4 regions of the Pantoea sp. ABR1s genome follow, and region 2 is predicted to be linked to each of the others. Evidence: predicted binding sites of a transcription regulator. Region 2 holds the regulator's gene; each other region holds the start of a gene.
What was found. Region 2 encodes PurR, which represses purine synthesis genes. Its sites were predicted from a motif close to CANGCAAACGTTTGCNTG; they were not measured.

Region 1 (3,562 bases), 1.5 Mb from region 2:
TCAGCCAGCTGCAGCGTGCCTTTGGCTGGCGGCTGGGTAAATTTACCCACACCGGCCAGCGTGAGTATTACCCGCTGGCGCTGCACCGGGCGATGTCGCCAGTGACGCATCGCGTGGCGGTGGTGGGCAATGCGGCGCAGACGCTACATCCGATTGCCGGGCAGGGCTTCAACCTGGGCCTGCGCGATGTGATGTCGCTGGCTGAAACGCTGGCAGCCGCCCATCGGCAGCAGCAGGACCCCGGCAGCTATGCGGTGCTGCATCATTATCAGCAGCGTCGTCAGCCCGACCGCGCCGCCACCATCGGTATCACCGACGGACTGGTTCGCATCTTTGCGAATCACTATGGCCCGCTGGTGGCAGGACGGAACCTGGGCCTGCTGGCGATGGATCATCTGCCGTGGTTAAGAAATCAACTGGCTGAGCGCACGCTTGGCTGGGTTAAGCGTTAATAAAGAGGCTCAGATGCAAACTTTTGATGTGGTGATTGCCGGTGGCGGTATGGTGGGACTGGCGGTGGCCTGCGGCTTGCAGGGCAGCGGACTGCGCATCGCCGTACTGGAAAAATCACCGGAGCCACCGCTGGCGCTGAGTGCATCACCGTCAGTTCGCGTGTCGGCAATCAATGCCGCCAGCGAACGGCTGCTGCAGAAGCTGGATGTCTGGTCGACCATTCTCTCGCTGCGCGCCAGCGCTTATCACGGCATGGAAGTGTGGGATAAGGACAGTTTCGGCTCCATCGCCTTTGATGATGAGCAGCAGGGCCTGTCGCATCTGGGCCATATCATCGAAAACCCGGTGATCCACAATGCGCTCTGGCAACGTGCCAGCGCCTGCAGCGACGTGACGATTATGGCACCCTCGCAGTTACAGCAGGTCGCGTTTGGTGATAACGAAGCCTTCGTTACCCTGCAGGATGGCAGCATGTTAAGTGCGCGATTAATGATTGCCGCTGACGGCGCTAACTCCTGGCTGCGCAATAAAGCCGATATCCCGCTGACCTTCTGGGATTACGATCACCATGCGTTAGTGGCTAATGTCCGCACTGAGAAGCCGCACGACGCAGTAGCGCGCCAGGTGTTCCACGGCGACGGCATTCTGGCTTTCCTGCCGATGCAGGATCCGCATCTCAGTTCCATCGTCTGGTCGCTCTCGCCGCAGGAAGCGAGCCGTCTGGAAACCATGCCGGAAGCGCTGTTCAATCAGCAGCTCTCGGTGGCGTTTGATATGCGGCTCGGCCTGTGCCAGCTGGAAAGCGAGCGCAAAACGTTTCCGCTGGTGGCGCGCTATGCCCGCAACTTCGCGGCACACCGTCTGGCGCTGGTGGGCGATGCGGCTCACACCATTCATCCGCTGGCGGGTCAGGGCGTTAACCTTGGGTTTATGGATGCCGCCGAGCTGATCGGTGAGATTCGCCGCCTGCATCAGCAGGGCAAAGATATTGGTCAGCACCTCTATCTGCGACGCTATGAGCGCAGCCGTAAGCACAGCGCCGCAATGATGCTGGCGGGAATGCAGGGCTTCCGTGAAATGTTCGCAGGCAATAACCCGGCGAAAAAATTGCTGCGCGACGTGGGTCTGAAACTGGCTGACCGCCTGCCGGGTGTCAAACCCATGATGCTGAAGCAGGCGATGGGCCTGAATGATCTGCCCGCCTGGCTACGCTAAATCTGCCCTTCTGTTAAGCCAGCTTCTGCTGGCTTTTTTTACGCCTGACACCGCTCTGCACCACAAAAAGGCAACGCTGCACCAGCAGAGGTCTTCGTTTGATTTATTCTAATTTTGCGGGCGAATTCGCATTACTTTTTCTCATTCTTCTGTCCGCTGGGCGCGGGATTTTTTTAACATCCTGAATGCCATCCCGCATAAATTTGCTGCGTATATTTAAATTCCCTGCATTTATTGCGCGATTAATCACAAAATTGCAGTTTTATATCCTGTTGGCAGCCGTTCCTGGTTAGGCTGTGCCTCTGCTTTCGACCCCGGTTTGCTTATGGTTAATCGTCAGATTCGGTGGTAACGTCAGCCCTAAGAGAACGTTTGCGTCGGCACTGAATTCCGGCGCACTTTTGCACTCACTCGCTTCTGCACAGGATGGTTATGACTCAGCAAACACCTCTGTTTGAACAGCATCAGGCCTGCGGTGCCCGCATGGTGGATTTTCATGGCTGGATGATGCCGCTGCACTATGGCTCCCAGATGGATGAACATCATGTGGTGCGCACCGACGCCGGTATGTTTGATGTCTCTCACATGACCATCGTCGACCTGACAGGCCCGCGTACCCGTGAATTCCTGCGCTACCTGCTGGCAAATGATGTGGCAAAACTGACCCAGCCAGGCAAAGCGCTCTACACCGGGATGCTGAATGCCTCGGGTGGCGTCATTGACGATTTGATTGTTTACTTTATGAGCGAAGAGTTCTTCCGCCTGGTGGTGAACTCTGCCACCCGTGAAAACGATCTCGCCTGGATCACGCAACACGCGCAGGGCTATGGCATTACGCTGACGGAACGCGACGACCTGGCGCTGATTGCCGTGCAGGGTCCGCAGGCGCAGCAGAAGGCTCAGACGCTGTTCAGCGAGGAGCAGCGTCAGGCTGTTGCCGGCATGAAGCCATTTTTCGGCGTGCAGTCAGGTGACCTGTTTATCGCCACCACCGGCTATACCGGCGAAGCGGGATATGAGATTGCTATGCCTGCAGAGGAGGCGGCCGATTTCTGGCAGCGTCTGCTGGCTGCTGGCGTTAAACCTGCCGGACTGGGCGCACGTGACACGCTGCGTCTGGAAGCGGGTATGAATCTGTATGGTCAGGAGATGGATGAAGGCGTTTCACCGCTGGCTGCCAACATGGGCTGGACGGTCTGCTGGGAACCTGCTGACCGCGATTTCATCGGCCGGGAAGCGCTGGAACTGCAGCGTGAACGCGGTACCGAAAAGCTGGTAGGACTCATCCTCACAGAAAAAGGGGTGCTGCGTAACGGCTTGCCGGTGCGTTTCACCGATGACCAGGGGCAGCCGCAGGAGGGGATCATCACCAGTGGCTCTTTCTCTCCGACGCTGGGTTGCAGCATCGCCCTGGCGCGCGTACCGGCCTCAGTCGGCAGCACCGCCATCGTTGAGATCCGTAACCGCCAGATGCCGGTCCAGGTTACCCGTCCCGTTTTTGTCCGCGCCGGTAAACCGGTCGCTCAGTAAATTTTATTCAGGAGAAATGGCCAATGAGCAATGTGCCGAATACGTTGAAGTATCGCGACAGCCACGAGTGGGTGCGCAAAGAAGAAGATGGCAGCTACACCGTGGGTATCACTGAACACGCGCAGGAGCTACTGGGCGACATGGTGTTTGTCGATCTGCCGGAAGTGGGCGCGACGTTTGCCGCCGGTGAAGAGTGCGCGGTCGCGGAATCCGTTAAAGCGGCTTCAGATATCTATGCGCCGATCAGCGGTGAGATTGTGGCGGTCAACGAAGCACTGACTGACTCACCGGAGCAGGTCAACAGCGAGCCTTATGAAGGCGGCTGGTTATTCAAAATCAAAGCCAGTGACGCGTCTGAAATTGA
Region 2 (3,562 bases):
ATTATTAACAGCAGGTAACAGATTAATAATTCGTAATAATTTCGTTGATATAAGACGCTGAAAATGTTCATTTTCAGCACAATTGCGTGGGTTGCAAAGATTAATATTAAAAGGCATTACAGTTTTTAAAAGAACTGGACTAGAATGGCCTGGGCGCTGATCCTGGATCAGATTAATCTCAACTTTGTCGCGGTGCGTAGTGGCCCTGACAACTTAACTAATCAACGGACTATGCGTTTAATCATTACGTTTTTCATGCTGGCCTTTGCGCAACTGTTTTTCAACATCGCCGCTGCGTCGCCTCACGCGCCGGTGAACGTCAGTACGCATAAAGCAGAGAAAAAGAGTGCGCGCGACGATGAGCGTCGCAAGCGTCGCCCGGTCAAAACGGTGACGAAAAAGACTCGCCTCAGCCCGGTTCAAAAACTAAAAACAAAAAAACTGAAAAAAGTCGAACTCACCGCTAAACAGACGCCTGCTAAGAAGACCTCGCTAAAAACCGCCCGTCTCAGTAAGAACAAAGAGAAAAAACGTTATGGTCATCAACGCCTGCTGAAAACCGCTGAGGTCACCACCAGCGAGACCGGCACGATTAAGATGAGCAAATCTCACCGTCAGCGCTACCAGAAGGCCCGCGAAACCGCGATGACCAAGCTGATGGGTCAGTTGGGTAAACCCTATCAGTGGGGCGGCACCTCTCCCCATACCGGTTTCGATTGCAGCGGCCTGGTCTGGTACGCCTATAAAGATCTGGTGAAGTTTAAGATCCCACGTACCGCTAACGAGATGTACCACCTGCGTGACGCCGCGCCGATCAAGCGTGAGTCGCTGGAGAAAGGCGATCTGGTCTTCTTCCGTATCAATGGTCGTGGTACTGCGGACCATGTCGGCGTTTACCTGGGTGATGGCAAGTTTATCCAGTCGCCACGCACCGGCAAAGATATTCAGATCAGCGCGTTAGGAGAAGATTACTGGCAGCGCCACTATATTGGTGCCCGTCGGGTGATGACGCCGAAAACCATACGCTGAGCAGCAGAACAACCAGAAGAGAGCCGGGATAATCCCGGCTTTTTTTTAGTGCAGAATAGCGGTAAAACTAAAGGCCACAATCATCAGCAGACAGCCCGCGGTGGTCATTAAAGCCAGTTTAAGATCGGTACTCATTGCTTGCTCCTTAGTCACACAATCAGTAGGGGTATCGCATTTTCCCACAGGGGCCGGTAAAAATCTCGTTTTATCCGTTCAGCCTTGTTAGAATCCCGCCTTTGTTGCGCAACGCGCGCAACCCTGATTCCGTTTGCGCACGTTTTCAGGCGTTTTTACGCCGCCAGCGGCCTGTTTCCTGGCCAGGAAAGCTGCATTTTTGCGGAAAAAACCCTGAGCAGACGCAAACGTTTAACACTACGCTTATCATAGAGTTAGATAAGCACTGGAGTCCGATTTTCATGGCAACAATTAAAGATGTGGCGAAACGCGCTGGCGTCTCAACGACCACCGTTTCGCACGTCATCAATAAAACCCGCTTTGTGGCTGAAGAGACGCGCAACGCGGTCTGGCAGGCGATTAAAGAACTGCACTACTCGCCGAGCGCCGTGGCGCGCAGCCTGAAAGTGAACCACACCAAGACGCTGGGCCTGCTTGCCACCTCCAGCGAAGCACCCTATTTCGCTGAAATTATCGAGGCGGTTGAAAATCACTGTTTTGACAAAGGCTATACGCTGATTCTGGGTAATGCGCATAACGATCTGCAAAAACAGCGCGCCTATCTCAGCATGATGGCGCAGAAACGCGTCGATGGGCTGCTGGTGATGTGCTCTGAATATCCGGACGATCTGCTGCAGATGCTGGAAGAGAACCGCAATATCCCGATGGTGGTGATGGACTGGGGCGAGTCGCGCGCCGACTTCACCGACACGGTACTGGATAATGCTTTCCAGGGCGGCTATCTGGCGGGACGCTATCTGATTGAACGCGGACACCGGGATATTGGTGCAATCCCCGGCCAGATGGAGCGTAACACCGGTGGCGGACGTCATGCCGGTTTCCTGAAGGCGATGGAAGAAGCGGGTATTCAGCCACGCGCCGAGTGGATTGTGCAGGGTGACTTTGAGCCGGAGTCAGGCTATCAGGCGATGCAGCAGATCCTGTCGCAGAAGCAGCGTCCGACTGCTGTGTTCTGTGGCGGTGACATCATGGCGATGGGCGCAATTTGCGCCGCCGACGAGATGGGTTTGCGTGTCCCCCAGGATATTTCGGTGATCGGCTATGACAATGTGCGCAACGCCCGCTATTTTGCACCGGCCCTGACCACAGTGCATCAGCCTAAAGCCCAGCTGGGTGAGAAAGCGCTGGAAATGCTGCTGGACCGCATTACCAGTAAGCGCGAAGTGTCACAAACGATTGAGGTCCATCCCACGCTGATTGAGCGCCGTTCCGTGGCCGATGGCCCGTTCCGCGACTATCGCCGTTAATGCTCGCTTAACCACTCCTGATTAAGCGTTTGCGCATCACCCAGATAGCTGAGCAACCAGCCTGTCGCCGGTGATGCGCGATCCTCTGCCCAGCTGACGCAGCATGGGCTGTCCGGAAACGCCACCGGCAGCGTCAGTTCAACCAGCTCGCCGCTGTCGAGCAGTGGCCTGGCCAGGTGACCCGGCACCATCGCCACACACAATCCTGCCTGCACGCACTCCAGCCCGGTTTGCCACTCCGGCACCACCAGCCGGCGCTGGTTATCCAGCGTCCATGTCATACGACGCGGCAGTGCGCGAGAAGTATCTTCCAGCACCAGGGAGGGCCAGCTCCGCAGCGTGTCATCATCTATCTGGCTCGCCTGTGTCAGAGGATGGTCGGGCGCAACCACGCAGCGCCAGTTAAGCGTGCCCATATCCCGAAAAGCAAAACGTCCGCCCACCGGTATCGCCTGAGTGGCACCAATCGCCACTTCCACCCGGCCATCGGCCAGCGCATCCCAGACGCCGTTAAAGACTTCATAGCTGATGATCAGCTCCATATCGGGAAAGTGGCGATAGAAATCTTTGACCAGTTGTCGGGTGCGCTGAGGTTTTGCGATACGGTCAACGGCAATGCTTAGCTGGCCGCGCCAGCCGTTAGCCAGCTGCTGACACTGTCGCCGGGTGGCAAGCATTTTTTTGATGACGCTGCGCCCTTCCCGGACAAAATGCTCACCCGCCGGGGTCAGAACCACTTCGCGATGCTGCCGTTCAAACAGCGGTACCGCCAGCCAGTTTTCCAGCTGACGCACCGTATAGCTGATGGCAGAGGGCACCCGATGTAACTCCTGCGCGGCGGCGCTGAAGCTCCCCCCACGGGCGACAGCGTCAACCACTTCTAATGCATATTCTGACCACATAATCTGCCTTCAAAAATTTTAACAGCCATCGGCAAATATTACCGTTTCACAGCAGCAAACGCACCTTTTACACTCTGCCGCGTTTATCCTGCAAAAATGAGAATCAGATGCTGTCGAATAAAGGATTTATGCTCTACCTTGCCCTGCTGAGCATGCTGGGCTTTTTAGCCACTGATATGTACCTGCCCG
Region 3 (3,562 bases), 290 kb from region 2:
ATTCCAATAGCGAAACAATTATAACAGTAAACGAGGGTATCACTGTTTAAAAAATGCCGTGAGTCAGCTTCTCACAGAATATTTGCGTTTGAAAGGCGGGCGTAAAAAAATAAAATGCCTGACGGGCAGGCATTTTTATCAGCAGTCAAAAGACAGGCAAAAAGCGGGCTTAGCCGCGTGACCGGACTCAGAGAGCCGGCGTTTCTGGCACTACGCCGCCGCCGCGTTTTTGCAGTGTTTCTGCCAGACGGGCAAAGTGCTGCTGAAGCTGCTCATCATGGTTTTGATTTTGGGCTTCCAGCGACAGATTGTGTACCAGTAGCTGACTGGCACGATCGTCAAGACAGAAAATCAGACTGGAAAAGGCATTTTCCAGCACCGTTAAACGACGCTTCTGATCACCAATCAGTGCTAACAACTCACCAAAGGTCATCGCCTCTTCCGGTTTATCAGTAGTCATGGTGTCGCACCTCCTGTTATGCGTGACGAGCGCAAGGATAGGGCATTGATCATTAAGAGTCTAGATGCAGGACGGGGTAAGTGCGAGAGGGGAGAAAAGATAAAAAAACCGGGTGGCGACACCCGGAAAAAAAGCACAGTGGCGGTTAATCAGTATTGAACCAGTCGTCAGCGCTTTCCCACGTCTGCTGCAGGATCTCGCTGATCTGGTCGCGCGTCTCTTTTCCACCGCCCAGCACGCTGAGATTATTGGCACTGGCATAACGTACCTTGACGTGATTGGTCGAGTCAGGGAACTGTTCATCAATGCGGCGCGATAATTCATCGCTTAACGCTTCTATCGCACCAGCAGGAAGAGGTCGGGTATTTGATACGGTAATTTCAACGCGCATAACAGCCTCCGTTTAAGATACTGTATATATTTACAGTATCAGCAGGCCGGAGGCAAGTAAAATTATGCGATGCGCCAGTTCAGTGTTTCACCCGCCAGGAACGGCACCAGTGAATGGCTGCCGAGCGCGATGGACTCTGGCACCTGCCAGGACTCACGCACCAAAGTAATCGTCCCTTCATTCAATGGCAGGCCGTAAAAACGCGGGCCATTCTCCGAACAGAACGCTTCAAAATGTTCCAGCGCGTTCAGCTCTTCAAAAACGGTGGCGTAAGCGGGTAACGACGCTGGCGCATTAAATACCCCCGCGCAGCCGCAACTGGCCTCTTTGAGATGACGCAGATGCGGTGCTGTGTCGGTGCCGAGGAAGACGCGCGGATGACCACTCGCCACTAATTTGCGCAATGCTTCCTGATGCACGTTGCGTTTAAGAATCGGCAGGCAATAGAGGTGCGGACGAATACCGCCCACCAGCATGTGATTGCGGTTAAACATCAAATGCTGCGGGGTAATGGTCGCGCCCAGCGTCTCATCGGCGGCGGCAATATATTCTGCGGCGTCCTGAGTGGTAATGTGCTCCATCACCACTTTCAGTGCCGGAAACTGGCTGCGCAGCGGCACCATAACCGTTTCGATAAACCGGGCTTCGCGGTCAAAAATGTCGACATGCGTATCGGTGACTTCGCCGTGGATCAGCAGTGGCATACCGAGCTTCTGCATCCGCTCCAGCACGCGGGCAATAGAGGCGATATCGGTAACGCCATGGCTGGAGTTCGTCGTAGCGTGCGCCGGATAGAGCTTAGCCGCGGTAAACAGACCGGAGGTGAAACCGCGCTCAAGCTCATCAGGATCAAGCGAGTCGGTCAGATAGCAGGTCATCAGCGGCGTAAAGGCGTGTTCGGCGGGCAGCGCCGCCAGGATGCGATCGCGGTACGCTTCACCTGCTGCCACGCTGGTCACCGGTGGCACCAGGTTAGGCATCACAATGGCACGACCATTCACCGCGCTGGTATAGGGCAGGACCGTGTTGAGCATCTCATCGTCGCGCAGATGAATATGCCAGTCGTCAGGGCGACGCAGGGTAAGTTGCTGAGGTTGTGCTGTCATCAGTGAAGCTCCGGCAGAAGGGAAACAAAAGGCGTGTTTTGGCCGGGGTCTAAGCATAAGGATTCAGGCAACCGTTTGCACCTGCTTTTTATGCTGTCAAAGAAAATCCGCTGCCCAACAGGGTAATGCTGGTCAGTTAAGATTAGATTTGTAAAGGCTGTCACGGTCAAACGTGGCAGCTTTTTTCCGGGCGAGCGAGCCGCAGTGCGGGCCAGCGCACCGCTGCTGCTGCCGGGCCGTCCTCGCGCCGCTCACGCGGTACCTTCGGCTTTGACGTCGTGCCGACGAACCGTTCGGGGATCGGCCCTCCCTGGCCGGCCCCGAACTGTCCACGCTTCCCGGCGTGGACTTCTGGCCCACCGTCACGCCTCAGCGCTGCGGATAGCCCTTTCAGCAGCAGAGGCGCTCAGGCCTCCACTTTCGTGCCCTTTCTGACAACATTCACTGAAGTTTCAGAGCAGGCCGGTGCCGCTCAGGAGCAGGCAATCCGCAGCGCTGAACAGAATGAGTCTGCCAGGAGAGCCCGCAGGACGCGGGCGAAAGGCGGGGCGGCACAGGATGTGCCATCCCCGGCGGTCCGTCAGGCAGGCGAATGACGTGAAGGAACCGCGCAGCGGCGCGAGGACCGCCAGCCCCTGAGCGGCACCAGACTGCGTTGTCATCTGTCGCTTAACTGACTGGCGTTACTGCGTAAAGGGAATAACCAGTTCGCCAGGTTTCACTTCCAGTCCTTTGGCAAATTTCTTCGCCAGCGACTCGCCTTTGCTGCGGTCGGCGCTGAGCACGTAAGCCGGCTTTTGATCAAAGTAGTTTTTCAGCGACTGATTCAGATAAGGCGTCAGCGTTTTCATAATGGAGGCCATTTTTTCCGGAGCAACCTGCGCATCAACAATTTCCAGATCGCGCAGATAGATTGCACCCTGCTGCTGGTCATAGACCGGCTGAGCACGCATCTTCAGTTGCATATCGGCCTGCTGCGGACCAAACAGTGACGTCACATTGATTTTAGCATTGCCAGAGAGCGTCACTTTACCTGGCTCTTCACGGCCAATCTGACTGGTCAGGTTGTTCAGGACGATGTGCGCATTAACCAGCCCGGAAACGCCAATATCTTTCTCATAGTTGTTGTGCTTCTGCAGCGCCTGGTTTACTTCCTGTTCGCTGATGGTGTATTGCGTCAGTTGATTACAGCCGCTCACCAGCAGCGCGATCAACAGGGCAGTCAGCCCGAAAAAAGCCTTTTTCATCGATCTTTATCCTGAATATCAGAGCCAATAAACAGGCCATAGCCTGCCTGAATGCGTAGCGGGTGTCATCAGGAAAGAGATGAGAAACGCCGCAGCGTCTCTCATCGGGAGGGGTTAGTGAGCTATCGAGGAGAGCAGATTCACCTGGGTCTGTTTAGCCATGTTATCGCGGTAGTCAGCGACCCGGCTCGGCCAGTCGATTCCGGCCACCAGCGTCAGAGAGCGCAGCAGCGGGAAGAGATTAAAATCATCTTCGGACAGCTCGCCATTCACCGCATTGGGCTGGGCGATTAATTTGTCCAGCTTGCGCAGATCGTCGCTGACGTTCTTAATCAGGCCGGCAGAATGACTTTTCAGC
Region 4 (3,562 bases), 1.5 Mb from region 2:
GCGGTGTGGCGGTTTCGGCGCTGCACTTTTATGAGACAAAAGGACTTATTTTCAGCACCCGCAACAGCGGCAATCAGCGGCGATACAGCCGTGACGTGCTGCGACGCGTCGCAATTATCAAGATTGCACAGCGTATCGGCATTCCGCTGGCAACGGTCAGTGACAGCCTGGATCACATTCCGCCTGACAAGCGCATGTCGACACCGGAGTGGGATGCGCTGACGCAGCACTGGCGCGAAGAGCTGGATAAGCGCATTGAAACCCTGACCCGCCTGCGTAATGACCTGGATGGCTGTATCGGCTGCGGCTGTTTGTCGATGCGCGACTGCCCGCTGCGCAATCCCGGCGACCGGCTGGGTCAGCAGGGCTCGGGTGCGGTGCTGCTTGACCCGGAACAGGATGATAAACATCCGGATGTGGAGTGACGTCTATACTTGGTGAAGGTCAAAACACAGGGAATCATGATGATCACCGTTCACCATCTTGAGAAATCGCGCTCGCATCGGGTGCTGTGGCTGCTGGAAGAGCTGGAAGTGCCGTACCAGATTAAACGCTATCAACGCGAACCGACCATGCTGGCCCCGGAGGCGCTGAAAAAAGTGCATCCGCTGGGAAAATCACCGGTGATTACCGACGGGAACCAGGTAGTGGCAGAGTCAGGTGCCATTCTCGAATATCTTGAAGAGAAATATGATCACGAGTTCCGGCTCAAAGTGAGTGATGAGGCGTCGCGGCTGCAGTGCCGCTACTGGCTGCACTATGCCGAAGGCTCGCTGATGCCGCTGCTGGTGATGAAGCTGATCTTCGGTCAGATGGGTAAAGCACCGGTGCCGTGGCTGCTGCGCCCGGTCGGGGCGGCATTCGGTAAAGGCGTGCAGAAGGCGTTTCTGGATAAACAGCTTAAGCCACACATGCAGATGATCGAACAGCATCTGGCTGCAAATCCCTGGTTCGCCGGTCAGCGCTTCAGTATCGCTGATATCCAGATGAGCTTTCCGCTGCTGGCGCTTGCGCGACGTGCCGGACTGGAGCAGATGCCCGCCAGCCAGAAATGGCTGCAGACTGTGCAACAGCGTGCCGCCTGGCAGCGCGCGATCGATCAGGGCGGCGAGCTTTCGCTGCCAGGTTAATTCCCCTCTTCCACTGGCGGGTCGTGTCTCATCACGGCTGCGCCAGTGCGCATCCCCCTGAAAATCGCGTTAACTTCAGGGCGTCAGCGTTTGACGTCGGCCTGGGCCACGTGGCTGCTGGCGACTTAAGCCTGATCTTTATGCTGAAGAATCTCCCTCTGACAGTTGAAAATGTGCCGCTAAACGCCGGATAATCGCATGCCTTTTTATCTGGCCGCTTCTGGCGGCCAACTATCTGCGGCAAGGTAAACGTTTGCCTGCCGGGTAAACCCGACAGTGACGCCGTCTACCCGCTTATTCCAGGGACAGCGATGGTCGCAGAGCGATCCACACAACAAAAATTTTTGAGGCTCAACTATGTCAACTGAATCACGCCCGGCCAGTGGAAAACTGGACGCCTGGTTCTCGATCTCGGCGCGCGGCAGCAGCGTGCGCCAGGAAATTCTGGCCGGACTTACCACCTTCCTGGCGATGGTCTACTCCGTCATCGTGGTGCCGGGGATGCTGGGCAAGGCCGGTTTTCCCCCCACTGCCGTGTTTGTCGCCACCTGCCTGGTTGCCAGCTTTGGTTCCATCATCATGGGACTGTGGGCCAATCTGCCGATGGCGATTGGCTGTGCAATCTCCTTAACCGCCTTTACCGCTTTCAGCCTCGTGCTGGGCCAGCACATCAGCGTGCCGGTTGCGCTGGGCGCGGTGTTCCTGATGGGCCTGCTGTTTACCCTGATCTCAGTGACCGGCATTCGTGCCTGGATCCTGCGTAATCTGCCGATGGGCGTGGCGCACGGCACTGGCGTCGGAATTGGCCTGTTTTTGCTGCTGATTGCGGCTGACGGTGTAGGCCTGGTAGTGAAAAACCCGGCACCGGGCCTGCCGGTGGCGCTGGGCCACTTCACCACTTTTCCGGTAATGATGACGCTGCTGGGACTGGCAGCAATTATTGGACTGGAGAAGCGCCGGATGCCCGGCGGTATTCTCATGACAATTATCGCCATTTCGCTGCTGGGGCTGATCTTCGATCCGGCGGTGAGCTACAAAGGATTGTTTGCGCTGCCGAGCCTGCGTGATGCCAGCGGTGAGTCGCTGCTGTTCAGCCTCGACATTATGGGCGCGATGCAGCCGGTCGTGCTGCCAAGCGTGCTGGCACTGGTGATGACGGCGGTCTTTGACGCGACCGGCACCATTCGCGCGGTCGCGGGTCAGGCAAATCTGCTGGATAAACAGGGCCAGATTATCAATGGTGGTCGTGCGCTGACTAGCGACTCCGTCAGCAGCCTGTTCGCGGGTCTGGTGGGCGCGTCACCGGCTGCGGTTTATATCGAATCGGCGGCAGGAACGGCGGCGGGGGGTAAAACCGGTCTTACCGCGATTGTGGTCGGCCTGCTGTTCCTTGCCATTCTGTTTATGTCACCGCTGGCGTATCTGGTGCCGGCTTACGCCACCGCCCCCGCGCTGATGTATGTGGGTCTGCTGATGCTGAGCAACGTGGCGAAAGTCGACTTCAATGATTTTGTCGATGCGATGTCGGGCCTGTTAACGGCGGTGATTATCGTGCTCACCTGTAACATCGTAACCGGTATTATGATCGGCTTCGCCAGCCTGGTCGTGGGGCGTCTCTTCGCGGGGGAATGGCGCAAGCTCAACGTCGGCACCGTCATTATTGCTATCGCGCTGGTGGCGTTTTACGCCGGTGGCTGGGCGATCTGACTGTACAACCGGGCGTGCGGCTGCACGTCCGGAATTTTTCACTATTTTCCCGCCCGGCGCACGCGTAGCTGACAATCTTCACCGCAGTTTGTTTTACACTTTAGCGCTTAACCAATGATTGAAAGAAACGACGCCTAAGGAAAGCATGGAAATCTTTTTTACAATTCTCATCATGACGCTGGTCGTGTCGCTCTCTGGCGTCGCGGCTCGTATCCTCCCTTTTCAGATCCCGTTGCCGCTGGTCCAGATCGCTGTTGGTGCGATGCTGGCCTGGCCAACTTTTGGTCTGCATGTCGACTTTGACCCGGAGCTGTTTCTGGTGCTCTTCATTCCGCCGCTGCTGTTCGCGGATGGCTGGAAGACGCCGATCAGTGAGTTCCTGCATCATGGTCGCGAGATAATTGGCTTAGCACTGGCGCTGGTCCTGATTACCGTGATCGGCATCGGCTATCTGATCTACTGGCTGGTACCAGGTATCCCGCTGATCCCTGCCTTTGCGCTGGCGGCGGTGCTGTCACCGACCGATGCCGTGGCGCTCTCAGGCATTGTCGGTGAAGGCCGTATTCCCAAGAAGATTATGTCGATCGTGCAGGGCGAAGCCCTGATGAATGACGCTTCGGGCCTGGTATCGCTGAAATTTGCTGTGGCAGTCGCCATGGGTACCATGGTGTTTACCTGGGGCGGTGCCAGCGTTGAGTTCCTGAAAGTGGCGGTGGGTGGTCTGA

Region 1: the regulator PurR is predicted to act here: its motif matches at 2,030-2,047, upstream of gcvT (glycine cleavage system aminomethyltransferase GcvT).
Region 3: the regulator PurR is predicted to act here: its motif matches at 2,022-2,039, upstream of pyrC (dihydroorotase).
Region 4: the regulator PurR is predicted to act here: its motif matches at 1,373-1,390, upstream of ACXKZD_RS17850 (NCS2 family permease).

What each region holds. Positions count from the first base shown of each region.
Region 1 covers NZ_CM173823.1:781,900-785,461, forward strand. The annotation lists gene ubiH (2-octaprenyl-6-methoxyphenyl hydroxylase) at 1-452, shown strand, start outside; gene ubiI (FAD-dependent 2-octaprenylphenol hydroxylase) at 466-1,668, shown strand; gene gcvT (glycine cleavage system aminomethyltransferase GcvT) at 2,101-3,198, shown strand; gene gcvH (glycine cleavage system protein GcvH) at 3,222-3,562, shown strand, end outside.
Region 2 covers NZ_CM173823.1:2,300,689-2,304,250, forward strand. The annotation lists gene ACXKZD_RS10800 (C40 family peptidase) at 232-1,029, shown strand; gene cydH (cytochrome bd-I oxidase subunit CydH) at 1,075-1,164, opposite strand; gene purR (HTH-type transcriptional repressor PurR) at 1,446-2,471, shown strand; gene punR (DNA-binding transcriptional activator PunR) at 2,468-3,373, opposite strand; gene punC (purine nucleoside transporter PunC) at 3,481-3,562, shown strand, end outside.
Region 3 covers NZ_CM173823.1:2,592,720-2,596,281, reverse strand. The annotation lists gene ACXKZD_RS12185 (hypothetical protein) at 188-460, opposite strand; gene dinI (DNA damage-inducible protein I) at 606-851, opposite strand; gene pyrC (dihydroorotase) at 914-1,957, opposite strand; gene ACXKZD_RS12170 (lipoprotein) at 2,641-3,204, opposite strand; gene grxB (glutaredoxin 2) at 3,319-3,562, opposite strand, start outside.
Region 4 covers NZ_CM173823.1:3,786,823-3,790,384, reverse strand. The annotation lists gene soxR (redox-sensitive transcriptional activator SoxR) at 1-425, shown strand, start outside; gene ACXKZD_RS17855 (glutathione S-transferase family protein) at 465-1,130, shown strand; gene ACXKZD_RS17850 (NCS2 family permease) at 1,488-2,837, shown strand; gene ACXKZD_RS17845 (Na+/H+ antiporter) at 2,983-3,562, shown strand, end outside.